DNA from 2 places in the Arthrobacter sp. Ld5 genome. Region 1 is predicted to be linked to the other one. Evidence: predicted binding sites of a transcription regulator. Region 1 holds the regulator's gene; the other holds the start of a gene.

Region 1 (6,127 bases):
CCGACGAGGACATCGTCGACGCCGAAGTGGTTGACGAAGACACCGACGAGAAGAAGTAATCATGCCGCACCACGGAAATGAAGAAGAGCACCAGTCAGAGCCGATGAACTCATCCGACAGCCGGAAGATCGACCCTGAGTCGGGCGACGTCCGTGGGCAGCAGCAGGACGCCGGCGAGCCGGCCGCGGAGGGATCCGCGGCCGGTGCGCAGGACACGCCCGCGACCGACGCCTCCGAGGGGGATGCCCTGGCCCAGGCCGAGGCCATCCTCAACGAGGCCGGCGCCGACGGGGAGAGCAACCCGGCGGTCGACGTCGTCGCGGAACTCCGGAACGACCTGCTCCGCCTGCAGGCGGAGTACGTCAACTACCGGCGCCGGGTGGAGCGTGACCGGGATGTCGCCCGCGACCAGGCGGTCATCGGCGTCCTCAACTCGCTGATGCCGGTCCTCGACGACATCGACGCCGCACGCCAGCACGGCGATCTGGCGGACGGCCCGTTCGCGGCGATCGCGGGCAAGCTCGAGAACGTCCTGAAGACGTACGAACTCGCCCGTATCGACGAGGTGGGCGTCGCGTTCGACCCGAACATCCACGAGGCCCTCATGCAGCAGCCGAGTGCGGACGTCGAGGCCGACAGCGTCAGCCAGATCCTCCGCGCGGGCTACCGCAAGGGGGAGCGCGTCCTCCGGGCCGCCCAGGTGATCGTGGCAGTGCCGGAGTAATCGGCGCCTCAGGCGCCGGGGCAGTTCCCGAACGGCGGCAACGAAATTCCTGCGGGCCTTGGCGGCCCTTGGAATATTAAAGCCGCCTTCCTCGGAAACTGCCCCGGCGCACGCCCGTTCACCCACCTCTCGAATTCGTATGAACTAGGAAAGGAGACGCCAATTGGCTAGTCAGGATTGGGTCGACAAGGATTTCTACAAGATCCTGGGTGTCTCCAAGGGCGCTTCCGGTGACGAGATCAAGAAGGCGTACCGGAAGCTCGCCCGCAAGCACCACCCCGACCAGAACCAGGGGGATGCCGCGTCGGAGCGCACGTTCAAGGACGTGTCGGAGGCCTACTCGGTGCTGTCCGATCCCGAAGAGCGCCAGCAGTACGATGCCATCCGCGCGATGGGCGGCGGCGCGCGCTTCTCCGCGGGCGGAGCGGGCGGCGGCGCCGGCGGGAGCGGCGGCTTCGAGGACGTCTTCGGCAACCTGTTCGGCCAGGGCGCGGGGACCCGCCAGCGCACCGGCTTCTCCAACGGCAACCTGCCTCCCGAGTTCGCGGACCTGTTCGGCGGCGGCGGGGGCATGGGCGGCGGATTCCCCGGCGGATTCCAGTCCACCCGCCCGCAGAAGGGTGCGGACCGCACGGCGACCACCTCGATCTCCTTCGCCGGTGCCATCAAGGGCACGACGATCGGGCTGCGCGAACCCTCCGGGGAACAGATCGACGTCCGCATCCCCGCCGGCATCCGCGACGGCCAGAAGGTCCGCGTCAAGGGCAAGGGTCAGCCCGGTCAGGCAGGCCCGGGTGACCTCATGGTCAGCGTCAGCGTGAAGGAGCATCCGCTCTTCAAGCGCGACGGCGACAACATCCGCGTGCATGTGCCCGTCAGCTTCCCGGAGGCGGCGCTCGGCGCCGAGATCCAGGTGCCGACGCTCTCCGGCGAGATGGTCACCATGCGGGTGCCCGCTGGCACGCCGTCGGGCAGGACGCTCCGGCTCAAGGGCCGGGGCGTGAAGACGTCGAAGGCGACCGGAGACCTCCTCGTCACCGTGGACGTCGTCGTTCCGCAGAACCTGTCCAAGGAGGCCCAGGCCGCCGTGGAGACGTTCCGCGCGGCGACGAAGGACGCCGACCCGCGGGCAGGCCTGGCCGCGAAGGCGCGCCTGTAGCAGCAGCATTTCGAGCAGGACCAGGGAGTATCGGCAACGGAAGGAGGCCCGTCATGGACCACACCCTGCCCATCTATGTCATCTCGGTGGCCGCCGAGCTCGCCGATATGCACCCGCAGACACTGCGCCAGTACGACCGCCTCGGCCTCGTCACGCCGAGCCGGGCGCCGGGCCGGGCGCGGCGCTACTCCCAGAAGGACGTCAGCACCCTCCGCGAGGTCCAGCGCCTCTCGCAGGAGGGCGTGTCGCTCGAGGGCATCCGCCGGATCCTCGAGCTCGAGAACCAGGTGGCGGCGCTGCAGTCGCGCGTCGCGGAACTGTCCTCCGAACTGGCCGCCCGCCGCGTCCAGGCGGAGTCGAGCCGGATCTTCGCGGCGGGCCTCGCGGGGGACGTCGTCACCCTCGCCCGCGGGCAGCGTCCCCGCCCCCGCAGCCAGGCCCTCATGGTCTGGCGTCCCGAGCCCGTGCGGGCTCCGAACCCGGCACGCCGCTAGGGACGAACCCCGCCCGGATCCGTCGCGCCCCCGGACGGCTCCGGGCCGGTGCGCACCGCCGGTCCCGCCCCGGTGGACCCGCGGACCACGAGGTCGGACTGGAACAGGATCTCCGTGCGCGTGGCGCGGTCCCCGTCCAGTTCGGTGACCAGGGCGTGGACCGCCGCCTCCGCCATCGCCGGCACGTTCTGCCGCAGCGTCGTCAGCGGGGGGTCGGTGAAGGCCATGAGGGGGGAGTCGTCGAACCCGACCACCGAGATGTCCTCCGGCACCCGCAGGCCCCGGGTCCGTGCGGCGCGGACGGCGCCGAGTGCCATGACGTCCGAGGCGCAGACGATGGCCGTGTGGCCCGATTCGATGAGTTCGTCCGCCGCGCTCTGCCCGCCCTCGATGGTGAACATGCTCGTCGCGATGTGCGGCGCGGCGTCGTCCTCGCCGAGGAACTGGACGAGCGCCGAGCGGAACCCCTCCAGTTTGCGGCGGCTCGGGATGAACCGGTCGGGGCCGGTGGCGAAGCCGACGCGCTGGTGGCCCTGCGCCACGAGGTGCCGGACCGCCGTGCGGATGGCCGTGACGTCGTCGTTCGAGACGGACGGCGCGTCGATCTCGGGCCTGGCCCCGTTGACGAGGACGAACGGCACCCGGCCGCGCAGGCGCCGGTAGCGCTCCATGCTCGCCCGGCCGTCGGAGTGGGCGGCGCAGACGAAGATGATGCCGCTCACGCCCTGGTCCAGCAGCAGGGCGACGTACTCGTCCTCGGTGATGCCCCCGCCCGGCAGGGTGCACAGGGCGGGGATGTAGTCGTTGGGGGCGAGGAGGGCCGAGATGGCGCCCGCGAACGCCGGGAAGATCGGGTTCACGAGGTCGGGGACGACGACGCCGATCTGCCCCTTGGAGCGCCCGGCCGTGCGGGACTGCCGCTCGTAGCCCAGGCTGTCCATCGCCGCGAGGACGGCTTCCCGCGTCTCCTGGGAGGCGCCGCCCTTGCCGTTGAGGACGCGGGACACCGTGGGGACGCTCACCCCGGCGGTCCGGGCGACGTCATCGAGGCGCGGCCGCTCGTTGCGCTTCCCGGGAGTCATGGCCCCAATCTAGCGCAGGGCGCAGCGCGGTTCGAAAGATTGCGTGAAAGTTTTGCAAATTCCTTGACGCTCGGTGCTCGCCGTCCCTAGGGTCGGAACATCACCCGCGCAGTCCGGCCTGCAGCGACGCAGGGCCGGGGAAGGACCACCATGACCCTGAACACCACGGATACGGGCCGGACCGGCGGGAGACCAGCGCTGCGGCGCCGCTCCCGGCTGGCCGCCGTCGTCCTGACCGCGCCGCTCCTCGCGACCTTCATGCCGGCGCCCGCGCTGGCCGACCACACGACCCCGCCGGGCGCGGTGGCGCTCGTGGGCTCCCTGCAGGCGGAACTCGGCTGCCCCGACGACTGGCAGCCGGAGTGCGCCGCCACGAGGCTCGTCCCCGTGGACGGATCACCTGGCACCTGGTCGGCGACCTTCGACGTCCCGGCCGGATCCTACGAGTACAAGGTGGCCCTGAACGGGTCCTGGGGCGAGAACTACGGCGCCGACGGCGCTGCCGGCGGGGCAAACCTGGCGCTGCAGGCCCCGGGCGGCCCCGTGACCTTCACGTACGACCACCGCACGCACGTCATCTCGAGCGACGCGCCCACCGCGCCCACGGGATCGACGGCGGCGCACTGGCTCACCGCCGACACCCTCGCCTGGGGAGCGGACGTGCCCGCCGACGCCCGCTTCCGGCTGTACTCCGCCCCGGAGGGCGGCCTCGTCGCCGACGAGGACACCGTCACGGGCGGCACCTTTCTCGACCTCGGACGCGGCAGCGACGCCCTGCCCGCCGAGCTCGCGGCCCGCTATCCGCACCTGGCGGACCTCGCGACGGTGACGCTCGCCAAGAAGGACGCGCGGAGGGCCGGGGACCTGCTGAAGGGCCAGCTGCTCCTCGCCGCCGTCTCCCCGGAGGGGAAGCTCCTGGCGACCACGGGCGTCCAGGTGCCCGGCGTGCTCGACGACCTGTACGCGGGGGCGGCACGGCAGGAACTCGGACTCACCTGGAAGGGCAGGAAGCCGCACCTGGAGCTGTGGGCACCCACGGCGCGCAGCGTGTCCGTGCAGGTCTTCCGCGACGGCTCCGGCGGGGACCCGATCACCACGCGTTCCCTGCGCGCGGGCAAGGACGGCGTGTGGAGCGTCGACGGCGAGAAGAACTGGAACGGCGCGTACTACCTCTACGACGTCGAGGTCTTCGTCCCCGAGACCGGCGCCGTGGAACACAACCTCGTGACCGACCCCTACAGCGTGGGCCTGTCCACGAACTCGGAGCGGTCCCTGATCGTGGACCTCGCGGATCCGGCGCTCATGCCGTCGTCGTGGTCGGCCCTGCCGAAACCGGCCCTCGAGCGTCCGGAGGAGCTGTCCGTCTACGAACTCCACGTGCGCGACTTCTCGGTCTCCGACACCACCGTGCCCGAGGCCGAGCGCGGCACCTACGCCGCGTTCAGCAGGCCGGACAGCGCCGGCATGCAGCGCCTCTCCGAGCTGGCCGACAACGGGCTCAACGCCGTCCACCTCCTGCCCGTGAACGACATCGGGACCATCGAGGAGGATCGGACGCAGCAGGCCGAACCCGCGTGCGACCTCGAGGCGTTCGCCCCCGACAGCACCGAGCAGCAGCAGTGCGTCGGGGAGGTCGCCGCCCGTGACGGCTTCAACTGGGGCTACGACCCGCTGCACTACACGACGCCCGAGGGCTCCTACTCGACGAACCCCGAGGACGCCACACGCATCCGCGAGTTCCGCGGCATGGTCGCCTCGCTCAACGAGTCCGGGCTGCGGGTCGTCCAGGACATCGTCTACAACCACACCGCGGGTGCCGGGCAGTCCTCGGACAACAACCTCGACCGCATCGTCCCCGGCTACTACCACCGCCTCGACCCGGCGTCGGGAGCCGTCGAGACCTCGACCTGCTGCCCGAACACGGCGACCGAGCACACCATGATGGGCAAGCTGATGGTCGACTCGATCGTGACCCTCGCGCGCACCTACAAGCTCGACGGCTTCCGGTTCGACCTCATGGGGCACCACACCAAGCAGAACATCCTCGATGTCCGCGCCGCCCTCGACAGGCTGACGCTCGAGCGCGACGGCGTGGACGGCACGTCCATCTACCTCTACGGTGAGGGCTGGAACTTCGGGGAGGTAGCGGACAACGCCCGGTTCGTCCAGGCCACGCAGGCCACCATGGCCGGCACCGGTATCGGCACGTTCAACGACCGCCTCCGCGACGCCGTCCGTGGCGGTGGACCCTTCGACGACGACCCGCGGATCCAGGGCTTCGCCTCCGGGCTGCTGACCGACCCGAACGGCGTCGCCGGCAACGGGACCGAGGCCGAACAGCGTGCCGAGCTGCTGCTGTCGCAGGACCAGATCCGGGTGGGGCTGACCGGCAACCTGAAGGACTACACGTTCACCGACCGCAACGGTGACCGGGTCACGGGCGCCGACGTCGACTACAACGGCTCACCCACCGGGTACGCCGCCGATCCGCAGGAGAGCATCACCTACGTCGAGGCGCACGACAACGAGACGCTCTTCGACGCGCTCGCGTTCAAGCTGCCGGCCGACACTCCGATGGCCGACCGCATCAGGATGCAGACCCTCGCGCTCTCCACCACGGCCTTCGGGCAGGGCGTCTCCTTCTGGCACGCGGGTGGCGAGGCGCTGC
Region 2 (6,127 bases), on a different contig from region 1:
CCACCCCCAGCTGCGAGAGGATCTGCGCGTGCGGCTCGCTGATCGCCTTCGCCCAGATGGTCGGCCGCTCGAAGCGCAGCAGGATCGACGTGGTCAGGATGCTCGCTTCGAGATCGCTGCCGATCCCCACCACCACGCGGTCGAAGTCCGGCAGCGACAACTGGCGCAGGGCGTCCTCCTTCGTGGTGTCGGCCCGCACCACGTGCGTGAGCCGGCCGTTGTAGGCCTGGACGACGTCGGCGTCGTCGTCGATCCCGAGCACCTCCGTCCCGGCCTCCTCCAGTTCGAGGGCGAGGGCTCCGCCGAACCGGCCGAGGCCGATGACGGCGACGGAGTCCGCGACGGCGTCAGCGCGTTGGGAGGAGAACATACGTTGCCTAGCCAATGAGGGGCCTTTCCTTCGGGTACTCGTAGTAGAGGGGTTTGGAGCGCAGCGCCAGGGCGGACGCGAGCGTGACCGGACCGAGCCGTCCCGCGAACATCACGAGGATCAGGACCACCTGGCCTGCGGGCGGGATGCCGGCCGTGATGCCCGTGGAGAGGCCGACCGTCCCGAAGGCGGAGATGACCTCGAACAGGATCCGGTCGAGGCCGAAGTCGGTGGTGACCATGAGGAACATCGTCGCGCAGGTCACGAGGCCGACGGCGAGCAGGACGATCGAGATGGCCTGCCGGTGCGTGGAACGGGGCAGGCGCTTGCCGAAGACGTTGACGGCGGTGCCCCCGCTGATCTCGGTGTAGAGGATGAAGAACAGCACGCCGAACGTGGTGATCTTCAGGCCCCCGGCCGTGCCGGCGGGACCGCCCCCGATGAACATCAGCACGTCCATGGCCAGCAGGGTGACCGGGTCCAGATGTGCGAAGTCGACGCTGTTGAAGCCGGCCGTGCGGGTCATCACGGACTGGACGAACCCGGCGAGGATCCGCTCCTGCGGCCGCAGGGCACCGAGGGTCGCGGGGTTGGACCACTCGACGAGGGTGATGAAGACCGTCCCGAGGACCAGGAGCAGCAGCGTGCCGCTGAGGACCAGTTTGGTGGTCATGTGCCACTTCCGGGGGTACCGGTAGTGGCGTCGAAGCTCGAACAGGACCGGGAAGCCCAGTCCTCCGACGATGACGGCGGCGCAGATCGGCAGGCAGATCCAGGGGTCGCCCACGAACCCGATCAGGCTGTCGCTGAACAGCGCGAAACCGGCGTTGTTGAAGGCGGACACCGCGTGGAAGATCCCGAGCCACACCGCATCGGCAAGGCCGTGGTCGTAGTGCAGCCAGAAGCGCGCGGTGAGCAGCGCCGCTGTCGCGGACTCCACGACCAGGGTGATCCGCAGGACCCCGAGGAGCACCGTGCGGACATCGCCGAAACCGACGCTCTTGGTCTCCGCCGCCGTCGAGATCCGTGAACGAAGGCCCATCCGGCGGGCCAGGAGCACTCCGAGGAGGGAGGCGAAGGACATGATGCCGAATCCGCCGACCTGGATCAGGCCCAGGATGATGACGTGGCCGGCGCCGGTCCAGTAGACCGGGGTGTCGACGACGATCAGGCCGGTGACGCAGACGGCGGAGGTGGCCGTGAAGAGCGCCTCGAGGAACGTGGCGCCTCCGTCGCCGACCTTCGAGCCCGGGAGCATCAGGAGCGCGGTGCCGACGAGGATCGCCGTGCCGAAACCTAGCGCGATCACCTGGGCGGGATGGCGGGGGCCGAGCCGTTCCAGCCAGAGGGCGGCAGCGGGCGCGGCGCGACGCAGGCGGACTGCCGCGGAACTGCGGAACTCCCGGAGCGGCGCGGTGAGTGACGTGATGGGGATGCGCCTGGCCTTCGGGAACGGACTGGCGCGGACGGTCCGCGCCAGTCGTCCAGTCAACCCGACGATCGGCTGCCGAAACGGCCTCTTTACGCTTTCTTGATGTGCGACGAGGCAGGGCAGGCGCTGCTGTCGCGGCAGCCCGGAGCGGGAGGGGTCTGCGTCAGTCGGCGAGGAGGCCGGGCAACTCGGTGATCGTCGACACCTCGTGGTCCGGGCGCGTCATGACGGCCGGGTACGGCGCTCCGGCGCGGTTGAGCCAGACGGTGCGGAGACCGGCACGGGCCGCGCCGTGGATGTCCCACGGGTGGACCGCGACGAGCACGACGTCGTCCGCCTCGCGCTGGAGCTCCCGGAGGGCGTAGGCGTAGGACTCCGGTGCGGGCTTCCATCGCGGCGCGTCCTCGACGGACAGGACGCGACCGACGTCGCCGCGCACGCCCGCCCGTTCCAGGAGGGATGCCGCGGTCGCGGCGGCACCGTTGGTCAAGGCCGCCAGTTCGAACCCCCGGCCGGCCAGGTCGCGGAGCCCGTCGACGACGTCCGGGTGGACCGGCAGCTCCTTCAGGCTCGCCATCAGGTGGTCGACGGCGTCCCCGGGGTCCCGGTTGAGCCGCTGCCCCGCGAGGACCGTACGCAGGGCGTCCTCGGCGATCTCCCCGAAGGACGCGTTCCGGCCGGTGGCCGTGAGGGCGAAGCCGTCACGGAGCACGGAGGCGAACCAGAGGGCGGCCAGTTGCGGCGGAGCGCCCACCTCCTCGAAGTGCTGGGGCATGCGTCCCAGATCGGACAGGGTCTCGTTGACGTCGAACAGGACGAGGGGCAGGGCCATTACTGGCGGTACCCCTCCACCTGGCTGACGGGCTGGGCCTCGGCGTCGGTCGGGTCTTCTCCGGCGTCGGCCTTCGCGCGGCGCCGGCGCAGCAGGTCCCAGCACTGGTCGAGGTCCTCCTCGACCTTCCTGAGGCGGGTCGCGTGGTCCTGCTGCCCCGCTCCGGCGTCCTGGGACTGTTCACGGAGGTCGTGCTCCTCCTGGACGAGTGTCTGGATGCGCTGCAGGATGTCCTGGTTGTCCATGGTGCTGTCCCTTCTGAGTGGTGCCCGGCCCGCGTCGATAATGCTCAGCAGGCTTTCCTTCAGGCTACTGAGGTGGTCCCGCGAAGACCAGCGCGATGCCGGGCGGAAGCCGGGGCGCGGTGGCTCTGCGGGCCGCGTGAGCGGGGGAATTTGGCGGGGGGCGCGGATGGCCTAAGCTATGGGAGAACCAATTGCCTGTGTAGCTCAGTCTGGTAGAGCATCCGCTTCACACGCGGAAGGCCCGGGGATCGAGGCCCCGCGCAGGCACTGAGGATCAGCTGGAGACAGCACCACGAAAAGGCTCGTACCGCTCCGTCGGGACGGGCCTTTTCCGCGTCCGGGATTTCGTTCTGGGCGAACGCCCACCCCTTAGCACTCACCGCGACCGAGTGCTAACATTTTTCGTAGTTGAGCGGAGGACGCTCAACTCTCGACACACCAACCACCTGCCGGTGGCATCAGCGAAGGAGTTGTTTCCCGTGGCCATGAAATTCGATCCTTTCCGCGAGCTGGACCGTGTGACCGGCGCCCTGATGGAGGGCCGCTCCGGGCTGCGCCTCATGCCGATGGACCTCTACCGCGAGAGGGACCACTACGTCCTCTCCGCGGACCTCCCGGGGATCGACCCGGGATCCGTCGACATCGACGTCGACGGCCAGCTCCTCACCATCCGCGCCGAGCGCACCCTGCGCAGCGCCGAGGGCGTCAAGTGGCTGACCCGCGAGCGCGAGAGCGGTTCGTTCCTGCGCCAGCTCAACCTCGGCCAGGGCGTGGACACGGAGGGCATCTCCGCCCGTTACGAGAACGGTGTCCTCAGCGTGACCATCCCCGTCATCGAGCGCGCGAAGCCCCGCAAGATCGAGGTGATCAGCGGGGAATCGGCCGAGGCGGTCCGCTCGTCGACCTCCGGGACCGCACCCCAGGGCGCCGTCGACGCGTAGCCCCGACCACCCGGAGTACCCCCGGACGCCCGTCCGGGGGTACTCCGCGCCCGATCGGCGGCCGGCTTGCGCGCCCGGCGCCCGGGTGCGAAAGATGGGCACATGGACTTCACACCGAGCAAGGCAATCGTCACCGGCTCCGACTCCGGCATCGGCCGCGCGACCGCCATCGCCCTCGCCGCGGCGGGCTGCGACGTCGGCATCACGTGGCACTCCGACGAGGAGGGAGCCGAGGAGACCGCGCGGTTCGTGCGGGAGAAGGGCGTGCGGGCCGCCGTCGCGCAACTGGACACCACGGACGCGCCGGCGTGCGGCGACGTCGTCGACCGGCTCGCGCAGGAGCTCGGCGGCCTCGACGTCTTCGTCAACAATGCCGGCGTCAACGGCGGCACCATGTTCATGGAGACGGACTGGGACACGTGGCGCGGCACCTTGGGCGCCAACCTCGACGGCGCCTTCGTCTGCCTGCAGCGCGCGGCACGGCACATGATCGACGGCGGACGGGGCGGGCGCATCATCGCCGTCACCAGCGTGCACCAGGAGCAGCCCCGCGTGGGCTCCGCCGCATACGACGCCTCCAAGCACGGCCTCGGCGGCCTCATCCGGACCATCGCCCTCGAACTGGCGGATCGGGGCATCACCGCCAACGCCGTGCTGCCCGGCGAGATCAACACGCCCATGAACGACTCCGAGGAGCAGGACCCGCACTCCATGGACCGTCCCGGTATCCCGCTCGGCCGCCCCGGCGCGCCCGAGGAGATCGCCGACGTCGTGGCCTTCCTGGCCTCCGGTGCCTCCAGCTACGTCAACGGGGCATCCTTCGTGGTCGACGGCGGCATGCTCCTCATGGGCCCGCAGGCGGGGTCGCACCTGACGAGCGGGGGCTGGCGGACCCTGTGACGGGGGCGGGAGTGGCCCGATTCTTCAGCGCGCATTCACGTGCCGTTCAGGACGCGCGGCTAGCGTGGGATCCCCGGACCCTCCCGAAAGGCCCACCATGAACACCCCGTCCCCCACCACCGATGCCGAGGTCCAGGACTGGTCGGGCTTCCGGCGCGGCCAGCACATCACCCTCCACCACGCCACGGGACCCCAGCTCCGCGGCGTCCTGGACATGAGGACCGACGACGTCCTGTGGATCCTGCTGGACGACGGCGGCGGGCGCCGGCTCGTCCACCGGGCGGACGGCTACCGCCTCCGTCCCGCCTGACCCGACACACCCGCTGACGCTGTCGGCGGCGCTGGGTGATCCAGGGTGCGCTGACACGATGACACCCCAGCAATCGGGCTGGTGCCCTGCACCCGGGAACCCTCGCTATTGATGAGCAGGTTTGGTATTTTTGGGCCGCGATCATGCGGCCGACCGTCGTGTGTCCTTTCGGGTCACCGGTCGGCGGGTCGCTTCATGGGAGGGGGCCCGGAGTGTGGCGTGAGCCGTTGCGTCGTCGGACGCGGGAGCTGTTCCGGGACTTCATGGACCGGGCCGAGGACCTGCTGGTCGTCCAGGAACACCTCGAGGGCCTGCTGGAGGCGGTGGTCCTCCTCACGGAAGACCTCAGCCTCGAAGCGGTCCTGGACCGGGTGGTGCGCTCCGCCTGCGACCTCGTCGATGCCCGGTACGGCGCCCTGGGGATCATGGGCGAGGACGGGCAACTCAACCATTTCGTCACCGTCCGGCTGGACGAGGAGGTGGCCCGGGGCACCGGAGAATCCCCTGGCGGCCAGGACGCGGCAGGGCGCCCGAGCCAGGATCCGACCCCGCCCGAGCCCCTCGACCTCGACCTCGACCTCGACCTCGACCTCGATCTCGACCAGCATCCCGCCTCACCGGGGTTCCCTGTGGGCAGCGCGGCGCTGTCCGAGGACCAGGCCACACTGTCCTCGTTCCTGGACGTGCCCCTCCAGGTGCGGGACAGAGTCTTCGGAAACCTGTTCCTGGCGAAGAAGCGCGGCGGGTGGGACTTCACGGACGAGGACGAGGACCTGGCCGCCGCCCTCGCCGCGGCGGCGGGCCTGGCCATCCAGAACGCGCGCCTGTTCGAGGACAAGACCCGGCGTCAGCAGTGGCTGGAGGCGGGCATGAGCGTCAACGAACACCTCACGACCCCGCCCTTCCCCCAGCACGCGGGCGGCCTGGAACTCATCGCCGGCCAGGCCCGGAACGTGTCAGGGGCGGCCCTCGTCGTGGTGGCCACCCCCGGCCCGGACGGGGCGCTGGTATGCACGACATCGGTCGGAGCGCCGGCCATCCCGACGGGGCAGAGGATGCCGGGCCCGGCCATGACGACCGTCCTGCAGACGGGGCAG

The links. The regulator HspR, encoded in region 1, represses chaperone genes until heat shock. The targets are predictions, from matches to a motif close to AAGTTGAGTCNNNNNGACTCAACTT.
Region 2: the regulator HspR is predicted to act here: its motif matches at 3,285-3,309, upstream of ACSGDB_RS14125 (Hsp20/alpha crystallin family protein).

What each region holds. Positions count from the first base shown of each region.
Region 1 is NZ_JBPKBO010000022.1:210,431-216,557, forward strand. Features, by position in the region: gene dnaK (molecular chaperone DnaK) at 1-59, shown strand, start outside; gene ACSGDB_RS11815 (nucleotide exchange factor GrpE) at 62-724, shown strand; gene ACSGDB_RS11820 (DnaJ C-terminal domain-containing protein) at 888-1,883, shown strand; gene ACSGDB_RS11825 (heat shock protein transcriptional repressor HspR) at 1,937-2,377, shown strand; gene ACSGDB_RS11830 (LacI family DNA-binding transcriptional regulator) at 2,374-3,459, opposite strand; gene pulA (pullulanase-type alpha-1,6-glucosidase) at 3,610-6,127, shown strand, end outside.
Region 2 is NZ_JBPKBO010000024.1:241,470-247,596, reverse strand. Features, by position in the region: gene ACSGDB_RS14150 (potassium channel family protein) at 1-370, opposite strand, end outside; gene ACSGDB_RS14145 (TrkH family potassium uptake protein) at 378-1,745, opposite strand; gene ACSGDB_RS14140 (haloacid dehalogenase type II) at 1,966-2,634, opposite strand; gene ACSGDB_RS14135 (DUF2630 family protein) at 2,634-2,879, opposite strand; tRNA gene ACSGDB_RS14130 (tRNA-Val) at 3,073-3,146, shown strand; gene ACSGDB_RS14125 (Hsp20/alpha crystallin family protein) at 3,359-3,820, shown strand; gene ACSGDB_RS14120 (SDR family oxidoreductase) at 3,923-4,720, shown strand; gene ACSGDB_RS14115 (hypothetical protein) at 4,818-5,030, shown strand; gene ACSGDB_RS14110 (GAF domain-containing protein) at 5,243-6,127, shown strand, end outside.